Regions from separate parts of the Bacillus sp. Marseille-P3661 genome, predicted to be linked through region 3. Evidence: predicted binding sites of a transcription regulator. Region 3 holds the regulator's gene; each other region holds the start of a gene.
The links. The regulator Rex, encoded in region 3, represses fermentation and respiration genes when NADH is low (regulators of the CRP and FNR family bind a similar motif). The targets are predictions, from matches to a motif close to TTGTGAAATATTTCACAA.
Positions count from the first base shown of each region.

Region 1: a site for Rex is predicted at 2,187-2,204, ahead of C1724_RS20450 (DUF438 domain-containing protein). Genes of this name have one in related genera too.
Region 2: a site for Rex is predicted at 2,460-2,477, ahead of C1724_RS19475 (DoxX family membrane protein). Genes of this name have one in related genera too.
Region 4: a site for Rex is predicted at 1,300-1,317, ahead of C1724_RS01905 (cytochrome C). Genes of this name have one in related genera too.

Region 1 is NZ_LT965956.1:301,454-305,215, forward strand. Features, by position in the region: gene C1724_RS20445 (class I adenylate-forming enzyme family protein) at 1-551, opposite strand, end outside; gene C1724_RS20450 (DUF438 domain-containing protein) at 870-2,099, opposite strand; gene C1724_RS20455 (dioxygenase family protein) at 2,251-3,033, opposite strand; gene C1724_RS20460 (thiamine pyrophosphate-binding protein) at 3,447-3,762, opposite strand, start outside.
Region 2 is NZ_LT965956.1:74,424-78,185, reverse strand. Features, by position in the region: gene C1724_RS19480 (AAA family ATPase) at 1-1,630, opposite strand, end outside; gene C1724_RS19475 (DoxX family membrane protein) at 1,844-2,350, opposite strand; gene C1724_RS19470 (ABC transporter substrate-binding protein) at 2,790-3,629, shown strand.
Region 3 is NZ_LT965959.1:136,966-140,727, reverse strand. Features, by position in the region: gene groES (co-chaperone GroES) at 1-204, opposite strand, end outside; gene C1724_RS24675 (CPBP family intramembrane glutamic endopeptidase) at 538-1,257, shown strand; gene C1724_RS24670 (YdiK family protein) at 1,348-1,542, shown strand; gene C1724_RS24665 (redox-sensing transcriptional repressor Rex) at 1,613-2,281, opposite strand; gene moaC (cyclic pyranopterin monophosphate synthase MoaC) at 2,317-2,802, opposite strand; gene C1724_RS24655 (ABC-F family ATP-binding cassette domain-containing protein) at 2,952-3,762, shown strand, end outside.
Region 4 is NZ_LT965953.1:413,456-417,217, forward strand. Features, by position in the region: gene C1724_RS01900 (DMT family transporter) at 1-929, shown strand, start outside; gene C1724_RS01905 (cytochrome C) at 1,400-1,840, shown strand; gene nosZ (Sec-dependent nitrous-oxide reductase) at 1,853-3,730, shown strand.

The DNA of each region.
Region 1 (3,762 bases), on a different contig from region 3:
ACACCTTTTGGAACACCAGTCGTACCAGATGTATATAAAATACAATACAGATCATTCGCGACTTCAATATCCGTTTCAACAATTTGAGGGACATCCAAAGCCATCCAATCTTCATACGAATCACACTGCTCACTTTTTGTCCGAACAGTTATGACCAAATTAACCATAGTTTGTATTTCTTTTATTCCGATATTTTGAATCAATTTATCAGAAATAAAAATTGCTTTTGGCTCTGAGTTAGTTAAAATATGATTGAGTTCGTGCGACTTATAGTTAGGATTAAACGGAACTAATATAGCTCCAATTTTTGCAGTAGCAAAAAATATGGTAGCGGTTTCATACCAGTTCGGCAATGATAATGCAACTCGATCACCTTTTTGTATGCCCTTACAAGATAGAACAGCAGCAACCTGATCAATATCGTATTTAAATTTTTCGTACGATACACGTGAAGACAAATCAAATAGTGCTTCCTTATTGCCGTTTCCCAAAGCAGCCCGTTTAAGAAGACCATATACTGATAAAGAGTTTAAATCTACTGTCAAGTTCATCTGCTCCCTTCTATTTTTATAGGATTGAATATAGTGCGAAGAAAATATTATGTACCCATTTTTTTATTGCTTATTTCCAACTATACTGGAACCTTGTTTCTCGATTCAAATAGTTTCCACTTATTAAAATTTTTGGAATATTTAGTTTTCATTATATAAGAATAAGGGGAAATAGTATACCTACACAATGTAGGAAAAATGTACATACAATTCGTTAACAGACTATTAAAAATAAAAATAAAAAACACGTAATTACACCCTTTTTCTGTAATTACGTGCTGTTATTGTCTTAATTGTATGGTAGATCACTAAATTTACCTACGATAAGATCCTCTTTTCACCTTCAATCGCCTGAATTGGCTCAATGTTTTGGGTGAATTCTAATGTACCAACATAAGCTCCATTATCATCACGGACGGCGAAATATCGAATATACACATATTTATCCTTAAATTTGATCCAAAAATCTTCAGAATCTTTTTTTCCTGATTTGAAATCATCTAATAATGCTTCAACTACATGGGCACTTTTCGGTGGATGGCAGTTTTGGACAGTTCGGCCAATAATTGCTTTAGTACGCGCAAATATACGTTCCTTACCATGCGAAAAGTAACGGACAACATCATCTTTATCAATAAACGTTAGATCAACAGGTAAATGATTCAACACTAACTCTAATTGTGCTAACGATAAGATACCTGTTTCCATTTTAATATACCCTTCAGAGATTGTTTTTTCAGCTAGGTCTTTTCGCTCTGGTTTCCATTCTGCTGCTGGACTTGTTAAGCAAAATCCAATTTCGTCACTTTCTCGGGCAATTTTTATCCATTCATCTTCTGTTAAATTCATCAACGCCATTGGAAAAAGGATATTTTCCTCTCGATATATCATATCCAATACTTCCTTCATAAAATAGCGGATGTTTTCAATAACAGCTTGCTGGTCTCCCTCATAATCTACTAATTTTTTCTTTCCATCCTTTATGGAATCCCGAATAAAATCGTCTATTCTCCACATGTTTGTTGAAGGCCCATTAATTCCGTACTTTTCTAAATATGGGAATATTAAATTCTCTTTACGACTAAAATGTTTATCAATATCTAGTAATAGATTGCAATCTTCGATAAGCTTATAAATATTTTCAACAGAATCTACTTTTATAAATTCAGCTAAGTGTGCTTGTATTTTACTAATTAACTTAGATAGCTCCTTATTTTCTAGTTTAAAAGTATGGATAGGATGTCCAGGTTGTTCTTCAGGTTTTTCATCGCGGTTCACCTCTTCTACAGATCCCCTCAATATTTCCGTATGCGCACCATATAAATGTTGTAAGTCGGATAAAGGAACTCCACTTGCCTCAGAAAAATCGTGTTGCAGCTGTGAAAGTTCTTCGACTGTTACTATGCCAATAACTTCATCAAAACGTGCTTTAACCTCCGCTTCATCTTTTCCATTCTGAAGATCTAGAAAAATTTCTCTTAACGCTTCCACTCGATCGGAACTTTTAGGGTTTTGTGTTTGCTCTCGGTTATTTATCATCTCGCTCATTGTAGGTTCTCCTCACTTGGCTATTTATCTATTGTTTTTACTGATAATACTTCTCATATAAACAATAACATGTATTTAATTCACCGTTAGTGATTCGAATCACAAGTTAACAAGATTATTGTGTGAAACCTTCCTTTTCCGCAAATTATAATCAGCCAAACTGCCAGACACTATGACTAAGATTGCCGTATCGAAAGCTACGGTGTATTAATTTTGCTGTTCTTTCGTGATCAGCAGCGCCCATTGCATAAAAAATCGGGATAAAATGCTCATTCCCATAACGTGGAACAGCATAGTCGGCATGGGGTGCCAAACTATCATACTTAAATAGTTTGTTCAAATCCCAATTGCTTAAATTCATCGCTAACCAATTGTCAAATTCAAGTGCCCAAGGATCTACATTTCCGCTAGTTTCAGTCCTTCTTAATGCTCGGAGATTATGAACAGTTCCACCACTACCAATAATTAGAATATCTTTTCTCCTTAACTCAGCTAGAGACTGTCCGATTTTATATTGTTCTTCAGGCGTAACACTTGGGTTGACAGACATTGAAATAACGGGAATTTCTCCATTGGGATAGAGGAATTTTAATATTACCCATGCTCCATGATCTAAACCTCGTTTCGTCTCCGTTTCAAATGGTATTTCGTTAGCGGCAAACATTTCTTCAATATATTTAACGATTGTTGGACTTCCTTTAGCAGGATACTTTATGTTGTACATTTCTTCAGGAAAACCATAGAAGTCGTAGATCGTATCATATTCCTTAACATCACTAACCAATTGCACAGTTGATTCCCAATGTGCTGAAAATAAAACAACCCCTGCCGGTTTTGGAAAAGTTCCCCCTAGCGTCTGTAAAAACTGTGTATATTCATTATCTTCAATTGCAATAAGCGGTGAACCGTGCGCAATAAAAAATGATGGCATCATCCCAGTAGCCCCCTTTTTACTTTTTAATATTCTAAAAACTTTATGTAATATTTTACCACAAGCATATATAATAATTGGAGCAATACGAATCGTAGATGAACTTTATTCTATCCTGAAACAACAGTATCGTTTTTTTACATTCTCTAATTGAATTTTGTTCTGAGTATCAATTGAAATAAATCAATAATAATAACTTTTCTAAACATTAATTACAAAAATAGTGATAGACCAGTTTGGTCTATCACTATTTTTATATATTATTAAATAGCTTAAATTACTTAGTCAAGGTTATAACTGTCGTCTTTACTTAGTTATTAGGATTAATTGACGTTTCTAGGAATTTCTACATAATAAAACTTTACTTTAAAGGTATTTATTATTTAAATACCTGATACTGTCTAAGTGCCCCACGCCTATACTTCCACTTCCTCAACTTGGACATCAAGGAGAATAGGTTCTTTGCTATTTATAGCTGTTTTTAAAATAGATTCTAGTTTCGAAAGGTTTGTCACAACTTCTCCATGTACTCCTAATCCTTTTGCAATACTTACAAAATCAATCGTTGGATGTGCTAATGATGAAGCTGGGTACTCGGAAGTTTCAGGTTCGTTTACATTTTTTCGATATTCTTTAATAGCAGCCTTAACTGCTAAATAGGTTTTATTATTACAGATCATAAAAATAACCGGTAAATTATATTTGGCTGCGGTCCATAAGCCTTGGATCGTA
Region 2 (3,762 bases), on a different contig from region 3:
CCATATAGGATTGAATTTTCATTTCACCTTTATCGACATCTATGTATTCAAAGTCCCATCTTCTCTTAAAAGCTGTATCCATAGGAAATACGCCTTGGTCAGCAGTATTCATAGTTGCCCACATATAAAAGTTAGGTGGAAGATATAATTGATCGGTGTCAATGTCATTTGAACGTAAGTATTCTTTCAACTCTTCAGGGATATTGATTTTATATTCACTTTCACCCGTATCGTCTTTTCGGTCTAATAATTGAAAAATATCACCAAACACACTTGCTACATTAGCCCTGTTTATTTCCTCAATAATTAATAGATAGTCTTTATCAATTCCTTTTTCGAAGTCGTGGATGGCTTCTGCTAGTATTCGCAAAAGTGGCCCAGGAACAAATTCGTAGGTAACATACGGTTCATTTTGTATGTTATAAATATCATTATAATCAGCCCCGCCCTGAGAAGTAGTTAATTCAGCTTTAGATGGCTTGCTAGTCGAGTAACGTGGAGAACTTCCGTGCTCTTTATAAATGGGTTTAGGTTTATACGTTCCAACAAATTGAGCATATGTATAGGCAGGATGGAACGTAACTCTTTCATACCTACTGAATTTAGCCCTCGCAGTCTCAATATGATTACTTTTTCCCGTTCCGGGTGCACCAAAAATGATCCAGTTATATGGAAGATCACCTTCTATTTGCTGTTGCTCAATACCTGGTTCTTGAGGTTCATCTATCTCTTGCGTTTGATTATTTTCTTCATGCTCAAAAATGAATTTTGTATTAGTATTCGTTATGTCAAGATAGCTGTTAACCCTTTTGGTGTATTCAACTAGGTCCTCTAGAAACTCAGGTTCTCTTAGAACCGCATCATTCTCGACTTTCTTTAAATAAAAATTTAAATCTTGATTTAGTATCGAATTTAGTATTCTAAGGCTCCCCATATTTTCTCTATAATCTTTTAAATTTACCTTTTCGTCACCAACAGAGAAATTTGAATAGATGCCTTCTTGTTGGAAAATGACATCATGATTTTGATCGGCATCCATTCGTATACGATAAACAGCTTCTTCTGAAATGATAGTAAAAAACTTCACTAAATCATTCTCCAGATCAGTATTAATATTTAAATTTTCTCCTGTAATCCAGTTAAAAAGAATAATTTTTACTTCTTCCTCGTTCTGTTTTATTTGTAAATCAAGTAAATCAATATTTTTTGTAAATACGATCTTTTTGCAATACCTTCTTCCACCTCCCCTAGTTCTCTCAGCGCTCGGAGGAATCGTTTCATCTGTAAATTTCACAGCACTAATTTTCCAAATCAATTCTAATGCTACAACAAGTGCTTCAAGACTTGATTTAATCAACGGATTGCCGTCCAACTTATCAAAAAATTGCGTTTCATCAATGGTGCTTGCACTTATTTCTCCACCAAAATATGTCTTTAACTCATCTTTTAGGGCTTGTTTTAAGACAATCCCATCTCCTGCTTCATCGCTATATTCTAATTCAGCATTATGATTATTGATTTTCCAAAAAGCCGTTACTAAACCCATTAATTGTTTAATATGAGGTATAGACGACTTTATACCTAGTTTTAGTTCGACTTTTCCTCTTTGTTTCATATTCGTTGGATTCATTTGTTAATAGCTCCTCTTTAGATAATTAGATAAATTACTCTAGTATTTATACTTTACTGTACACCCACACCATATTTATATTAACTTAGAGATATTCGTTCAATTAGTTACTATTTTACAGGAAAATTTCACCAAATTGAAACTATGCAAATCTAACAAAATAAAAGAAGACGTAACTGCTATTGCAGCTACGCCTATTTTCGTAAGTTTTATTTAAACAGTTACTTTATGTGCTTTTTCCTCTTTATTCATTGTTTTACGGCGGATATATGGTAAAATGATGCGATCTAAACCATATTTCCCTGCATTCGCTCCTGCAACGAGGATGAATACTGTTAACAATACCATTTGTGCGTTTGTACTAACTGTTCCACTAAATAAGAATGCGAAGTTCATTGTTGAACCCATTAAAGCAGCAAATGTTGTAAATGTTCCAAGAATAAGTCCTAAACCTACTAACAATTCACCCCAAGGTACTAAAACATTGAATAAATCAACATTTGGAAGAGCAAAACCTTCAAGGAATCCTGCCCACCATGCTTGGACGGCTGGATGATCACCGCTTGCTTTACCTATTGCACCTTGTAAGAATCCACTTGCATCAAAGCCACCTGTTATTTTGCCCCATCCACCATGTATCCATTGATAACCTAAATATAATCTAAATAATACCAATAAACCGGCTGCTACATTATTTTCTCTTAACCATTTCACTACCATGTTTTCTCACTCCTCTAATATTGTAAAATCCTATTTTAGGATTTCTTAATTGTTTTGAAGTACTTCTTATACTTTTATTATAGGTAATTTATGATCAAACGGAATAACTTTGTTCACTTATTCACAATATAGATACAAACTAATTACAAAATAGTGAAAACCTATATTTTCCTATTGATTTTTTTAACAGATGCATTTGAACCTCTTTAAGGTAGGACGATTTTTGTCACTATTATTAAAACGTTAACTTTTTCCCCTTTAAGTCCCAGGTCTTGATCCTTTTAAACTAACTTTTATGTATAAGATGTAAAACAACATTCCCATTTTTAATGATTAATTATTCATAAATGTCTTGATTTTTTATATTAATATATTTAATATTGATATATCAAAATACTTTACTTTAGTAAATAAATAAAGTGATAAAGGAGAAACAACTATGAAAAAAATTATTATGTTACTACTAATGGCTGTGATGGCTATTATGGTATCAGCTTGTGGAGCTGAGCCCGAACTACCAGCAGCACCTAGTAATGAAAACGAAAGTACAGAACCAGAATCAGCAACTGGAGACACGTTAGCTCAAATTAAAGAAAAAGGGGAAATCACAATTGCAATCGATGATACATTCCCTCCTATGAATTTCCGTAATGATAAAAATGAATTAACGGGTTTTGATGTGGAGTTAGCTAAAGCCGTCGCAAAGGAACTTGGAGTGGAAGCAAAGTTTATCCCAACAGCATGGGACGGTATTCTACCAGGTCTAGATGCTAGTAGATACGATATCATCATGTCAACTATGAATGTAACTGAAGAACGAAAGCAAATGGTTGATTTCGTAGAATATGTAAATTTAGGACAAATTGTTGCGGTCCAATCAGGAAATCCATTAAATATCAAATCAATTGAAGATCTTACCGGAAAAGTAGTTGGCGTTCAAATCGGTTCAACAAGTGAAGCCGCTGCTAAAGAAATCGAAGGTATTAAAGAAATGAAAACGTACAATGCTTACACAGATGTTTTCAATGACATGGGTCTTGGTCGTTTAGATGCGGTTGTAGTAGCCGATGTAGTAGGTCGTTATTATCAAAACTTAAAACCTGGTGTATTCGATATTGCAGGTGAATCATTCCACAAACTTCCAGTTGGAATTGCAGTTCGAAAAGACGATAACGAACTAGAGAAAGCTTTAACAGAGGCAGTTGCTAAAGTTAAAGAAAATGGAGAGTTTGCTAGAATCAGTAATGAATGGTTTGGAGCAGATTTATCACAACAATAAATATAAAGTTAACTAGAATGATAAATTCGTTATGATACCTTCCCCACTTACATTAGGATAAATCGGTCATCCGATTTATCCTTCTTACATTTACTAAAATTTTTTTGAATTTGACTAAGTATACCAGAACTAT
Region 3 (3,762 bases):
CTTTGAAAATACGATGCGGTCGCCTTCCTTTACTTCAAGAGCAACTTTTTCACCGCTATCTAGTACGCGGCCAGAACCAACTGCAACAACACGGCCTTCTTGCGGCTTTTCTTTTGCAGAATCCGGTAATACGATACCGCTTGCAGTTTTTTCTTCTGATTCAACAAGTTCAATAACAACACGATCACCTAATGGCTTTAACAAGTGAAACACCCTCCTAAGATTGATTTGATTTTTTTAATTATTAGCACTCGTTAGAGTTGAGTGCTAACACATTTATTATAATAAATAATCTCTTCTAGATTTGCAAGTATTAACTCATAAAATTTTCTATTTTTCATATTTTAATTTAGCAACACAGTCCACTCATTCATTATTAACGAAAACACCAAAAATAAATCATCATTTTCTACCTTATCCCATAAGTATGTTAAAATACGAAGGTAAAACAAAATGCGTAAGCGCTGAAACTGGATTCACCCAAAACACTAGAGTACCAATTAAAGTTATACTTTATCTTAAAAAGGAGATATTATATTGAAAACTAGATATTTATTAACGATACTTACATATATTCTCGTTCAATTTTCCGGCTATCTATTTGGTTTTAAATTGTTATTATCCATGGGAATGTCTAACGATTCTGCTCTAGCTATTTGGACTGTTATAAGCTTTACTGTTGGTTTAATAATAGTTATGATTCTATTAGTACCTGATATTAAACAACGGCATGATTCAAGAGAGCGCGTTTCCCGCCTAGTTGCTGCGCAATGGGCTATTGGCGGAGTCTTTTTAGCTTTTTTCGCGCAGTATGTGGCAGCTATTATTGAAACGTATGTCTTTGGAATCGAAGTTGGCTCTGAAAATACAGACATGTTAGTTGAAATTGCAAAAGCCACTCCAATTTTTATTATCGTTACTTCTATTGTCGGACCAATATTTGAAGAAATTATCTTCCGCCAAATTATTTTTGGTAGTCTTTATAAAAAATTCAATTTCTGGTTGGCGGCAATTTTTAGCTCAATCATTTTCGCTGTAGTGCACATGGACTTTGCTCATTTACTGGTATATACAGCTATGGGTTTCGTATTCTCTTATCTATATGTTAAGACAAAGAGAATTCTTGTCCCAATTGTTGCCCACGTTTCTATGAATACCTTCGTTGTTGTTATACGATTCGTATTCGCAGATGATCTCGAAAAACTACAGCAACAATATGACCAAATGCAAAGTTTCATTTCCTTACTAAATTTGTAAAAATTATCAAAAAATGTTCACTTTAATATAATTCGTCAATAGTTAATTATAATCCTTTTTATTTGTGCTTTTATTATTGGAGGTTTTTAAATGAAGACTACACCTTATACAATGGGACTAATCTATGCAGCTATGGGAGGATTATTTACCTTTCTAGCAGTTGAAAGCGTGGAGGAAACTATTTGGAACTTGACCACGGTCTTATTAATGCTCGTAGCTACCTTTGATTTCTCAGCTGCTATCCGGTTCTTCACCGTAAAAAGTAGATTACAGTCAAAAAAATAAAAATAACAAAACACCTGGCATGTTCACTAGTACCAGGTGTTTTAATTTATAAAAGCACTTTATCTAACCTTTATTCTTCCTCTTCTTCTTCATCATGTGATAATGGATAATGTTTTAAAAAATATATTAATGATTGCAGTTCGATCGCCAAATCAATATGGTGTATTCTTACTTCCTCCGGTACATTGATTCTTGCAGGAGTAAAGTTTAAAATACCCTTAATTCCAGAGTTAACGAGACGGTCTGTGATTTGTTGAGCAGCCGAAGCCGGAACAGTCAGGATAGCCACTTCAAACTCATTCTTAATTTTACTTTCTAAATCATCTAAATGAAAAACAGGCACTCCGCCTACTTCAGAACCTACTTTACTTCGATTTATATCAAACGCCATCTCAATGCTCGAATTATTGTTTTTTGTAAAATTATAATGTAAAAATGCTGTACCTAAATTACCAACACCGATTAAACAAACCTTAACAATTTCATCTTGATCAAGCGTTTGTCTAAAAAAAGATAATAAGTAGTTAACATTATAACCATAGCCCTTTTTACCCAGTGCACCAAAATATGAAAAATCCCGACGAATTGTAGCGGAATCCACCTTTACGGCATCGCTTAGTTCTTTTGATGAAACCCGCTGTTTTCCCGAGGCATGTAAGTTTTTTATAAAACGATAATACAAAGGTAAACGTTTTGCAGTAGCCTGAGGAATTTTGTTCTGATTTTGGTCGATATTCATATCATCCCTCCCACAGTTTTAGTTTCTCACTTAATCTATATTTTTTCTCTATGAAAATTACCGCTCTTTCCACCGGTTTTTTCTAATAAGTAAGTCGCCCCAATGATCATACCTTTATCAACTGCTTTACACATATCATATACGGTAAGTGCAGTCGCCGAAGCAGCAGTTAATGCCTCCATTTCGACACCCGTACTGCCTTTTGTTTTTACTGTTACTTCTATGTTCAATATGTAATCAGGTGCTTTTTCTTCCCATGAAAAAGAAATGTCAACACCCTTTAACATTAATGGATGACACATAGGAATCCAATCTGATGTATTCTTAGCAGCCATAATACCCGCAACTTGCGCAACTGCCAAAACATCGCCTTTTTTCATTTTATTTTCAATAATACTTGTATAGATCTCTTCGTTGACTTGAATGCTGGAATGCGCAATAGCCATACGGACGGTTTCATTTTTATCAGTAATATCTACCATTTTTGCTCTACCTTGCTCGTTGAAATGTGTAAAAGACATATTGATTGTCATCCCCTTATATGTGACTATACACTATTTTGAATGTTCTGTCGTTTATAAAATAAAGAAATTTCCAAGTGGTGATTTGTTGCCCGCTTCAGGCATTTTACGATAAACTAAAGGTTAATGCGATGAAGAGGTGAACGGACATGATTTTACTCCAAGTAAATCAAATAACGAAATATTATGGTGCTGATCCTATTTTATCTAATATCAAATTAGAAGTACAAGCAAAAGATAGAATTGCTCTTGTTGGAAGAAATGGAGCCGGAAAGTCTACTTTGCTTAAAATAATAGCAGGCCAATTATCATATGATTCAGGTGAATTGATTAAGCCGAAAGATTTAACAATTGGGTACCTTGCGCAGGATACAGGCCTCGAATCTAGTTTATCAATATGGGAAGAGATGATGACTGTATTCCAGCATTTAAAACAAAAAGAAACAAAGCTTAGAGAATTAGAAATGCAAATGGGTGACCCCGCTTATTTAAATGATACAGCTAAGTATGAAAAAGTATTAAAAGAATATGACGAATTACAAATTGCTTTTAAAGATGAAGGCGGTTATCAATATGAAGCAGATATTCGCACCGTATTACATGGATTAAATTTTACTAGCTTTAATTATAACACACCTATACAATCTTTAAGCGGTGGCCAGAAAACGAGATTGGCTTTAGGTAAACTTCTGCTCACTAAGCCAGATCTATTAATTTTGGATGAACCTACTAACCACTTAGATATTGAAACCATGACATGGCTTGAACAATATTTACAAGGTTATCCTGGAGCACTATTACTGGTTTCTCACGACCGCTATTTCCTAGATAAACTAGTAACAATCGTTTACGAAATTTCCCGATCAACCAGTCGGAAATTCGTAGGAAATTATAGTAAGTTTTTGCAGGAAAGTGCTCTACTATACGAACAAGAGCTAAAACAGTTTGAAAAACAACAAG
Region 4 (3,762 bases), on a different contig from region 3:
TTATTATTAATCGAGCAATGGAGCTAGAAGGTGGAAGTTGGCTATGGAGTGCTTCACTACGCTTTATTTTTATGGTTCCCTTTTTATTACTTATCGTGTGGTTTAGGGGGAATTTAAAGCCATTGTTCAAAGAAATGAAGGAAAGGCCGACTCAATGGTTACTATGGAGTACTGTAGGATTTGGATTATTTTATACTCCAATAACATTTGCAGCAGCGTATGGACCTGGTTGGCTTGTGTCTGGAACATGGCAAATAACAATTATTGCTGGTTCATTACTTGTTCCTTTTTTAAAGACTAGAGTTGAAACGGAAAAAGGCCCAAGATTTGTACAGGGAGAAATCCCTGTAAGAGGCTTATTATTTTCATCAGTCATATTATTAGGCGTGATTATTTTGCAAGCGCAGCAAGCATCAATGGCTAATATGAACTCAATGCTGTTAATCTCATTGCCCATAGTATTCGCTGCTTTTGCATATCCTCTAGGGAACAGGAAGATGATGGAAATTTGCGATGGACGTCTGGATACTTTTCAACGAGTTTTAGGCATGACAATAGCTAGTTTTCCTTTTTGGATAATCGTGTCCGCATTTGGCTATATGGCTCATGGCACCCCTGTGTTAAGTCAGGTTATTCAAACATTAATATTGGCTATTACTGCAGGGGTCATAGCAACCGTTCTGTTTTTCTATGCAACCGACTTGGCGCGGAATAATAATAAACATATGGCTGCTGTAGATGCTACACTATCGGGTTCTGTTATTTTTTCTGTACTAGGAGAAATAATATTTTTAGGTGGGTCCATTCCTAGTATGCTGTCGTTGGCTGGGTTATTCATAGTTATTACAGGTATGATTTTGCACAGTGTTTTTTCGAATCGAACAAAAATACATGTTCAAGTTACGACAGAAAAGAGGACGGTAAATTAATTAAGTGTTTTGGCAGATCAAATCGAGTATGATTTGGTCTTTTTTTATCGTGCTTTTTTAATTGCTGTTCAATTTTGAGCAGCTCAAGTCGTTTTTGGGAGATCGAGTCAGAATCAACCAAGGATTCTGACAGGAACCGGTTGTATTGCAAGAAAGAAGTCAGAATTCCTCTAATAATTAAAGTTAGTACGTCCATACTCTATTTGTTTGAGAAGCTTTTAACGGAATTGATGTTAATTAAAACTATTCAAGTATTGTAAATCATAGTTCAGGTGTGAGTAAGATCACACCTGAATAAGCAAGCAAACATTCGTGCTAATTGTGACTGATATTTGACCTAATTGTGTTGAATTTGTGAATAGCTAATTATGTGTGAGGTATATCACACCCTAAACATTTGACGACCGATTACTATATGGGTGTAGCAAGTTTTACTAACATAACAATGTTTGAAAGGGGGGCAATGCGAAATGAAAAACTCGGTCATTATCTTTTTAGTATTTTTATTAGTAGGTTTCGGTGGGGGATATGTGTTCTTCCAATATAGTAATACCGCTGATGTTGCATCACCTGCACCTGAAGCTACTGAAATTGAAACTGATACAACAACTCCACAAGAAAGTGCAACTACTGAAGAACCGAAAACCGTTTCTGCAGAAGCTCAAATTATTACTGACAAAGGCTGTCTAGCATGTCACGCAGTTGAAAATCTTGGCTTACAAGGTGGGGCAACAGGTCCTGACTTATCACAGGCTTTTAACAATGTAGAAGGTAAACATGGCAAACCAATTGATGAGTTTTTAAAAGAACCAACTTCAGCAGTTATGTCTAGTGTAATCAGTGGAAACCCACTTACAGATGAAGAAGTTACATCAATAGTAGAAGCATTAAAAATTGCGAGTGAAAAATAGGAGGTGCTTTACATGAAGAAAGGGTTAGTCCCAGCTTTAACAGGGCTTGTAGCAGGTGTTGTTGCATCGACAGTATTCTTTGCAGGGAACGACATTGGCCCGAGAACAACCGCAAGTACGTCATCACCAGCTAGTACAAATGCAGAAAAGGTTTATGTTCCAACAGGTGAACTTGATGAGTACTACTTATTTGCATCAGGTGGTCACTCAGGTCAAATGTTCATTTATGGTGTACCGTCAATGAGACATATCCGTACTGTTCCAGTCTTCTCACAAGACTCAGCAACAGGTTACGGTTGGTCAGAGCATTCAAAGGAATTAATGGGCGACTACACATGGGGAGATCTTCACCACCCAGCTTTCTCTGAAACAAAAGGTGAATATGATGGTAAATGGATGTTTGCAACTGACGTAGCGAACAGCCGTGCAGCCGTAATGGATTTAGAAAACTTCCAAGTTAAAGATATTCTAGAGGTTCCGAACACAAGTGGTCCGCACTGCGCGATGTTCGTAACTGAAAACACAGAGTATATGTTCTTACCAACTCGTTTCTCAGTACCATTAGGAAGTGAGTATGCTTCACTAGATGAATATAGCTCAAAATACTATGGAGTAATGAGCGCTGTACAATTTGATGAAGAAGCTGAAAAGTTAGGTGTGTCTTGGCAAGTAGCTCTTCCACCATGGAGCTATGATTTATCAGATGCTGGTAAAGGCCCTTCACATGGTTGGGGTGTAATCACAACTTACAACACTGAAGAAGGAACAACTAATCTTGAAATTAACGCGTCTCAAGCAGACCGTGACTATATCGTTTTATTCAACTGGAAAGAGCTTGAAAAAATGGTAGCTGAAGGACAATATGAAGAAATAAATGGTGAAAAGATCATCTTCCCTGAAAAACATAAAGGTGGATTATATCTAGTGCCTGTAGCAAAATCACCACATGGTGTTGACGTAACTCCAGATGGTACACGCTTTATTGCCTCAGGTAAATTAGCACCAGCTATGACAGTGTTTTCTTTTGAAAAAGCATTCCAAGCTATTGAAAATGGTGATTTCGCTGGCGAAAAATATGGTATGCCAGTTATCAATTACGATTCAATAGTAGAACGTGAAGTTAACCCTGAAAATGCACTTGGACCATTACACACTCAATTTGACGATCAAGGCATGGCTTATACAACAATGTTCATTTCTTCTGAAATCGTTAAATGGGATCCAAATACAGGCGAAACGTTAGATCGTGTACCTGTTCAATATTCACCAGGTCACTCAGTTGCTGCTGAAGGTGACTCAGCATCACCAGATGGAAAATATATCATCGCATTAAACAAGATTGCAAAAGACTTATTCTTATCTGTTGGTCCGTCACATCCAGAAGCAATGCAGTTAATTGATTTAAGTGGAGAAAAGATGGAAGTTATTATGTCCGCTCCAGTAAATCCAGAGCCACACTATGCTCAAATGATTAAAGCAGATAAAATCAAAACATTTGAAGTTTATGAAAAAGATGAATCTAATCCACATGCAGTTTACAGTCAAGATCAAACACGTATTGAACGTAATGGTAATGAAGTAACTGTTTACGGTATCGCAATGCGTTCGAAATTTATCTTTGATTCAAAATCAGATCGTCCAGATGTAATTGAAGTTAACGAAGGCGATAAAGTTACGATTCATTTAACAAATATTGATTTCGATGAAGACATTACACACGGTTTTGCGATTAACCAACATAACTTAAACTTTGAGGTACAACCAGGTCAAACAGAAACAATTACATTTACAGCTGATAAAGCTGGTACGTGGCCATTATATTGCACAAACTTCTGTTCTGCATTACACCAAGAAATGTCAGGATATCTATTAGTAAAACCAAAGAATTAAGCACTAAACAACTAGTTGAGAGACTGGGAGCA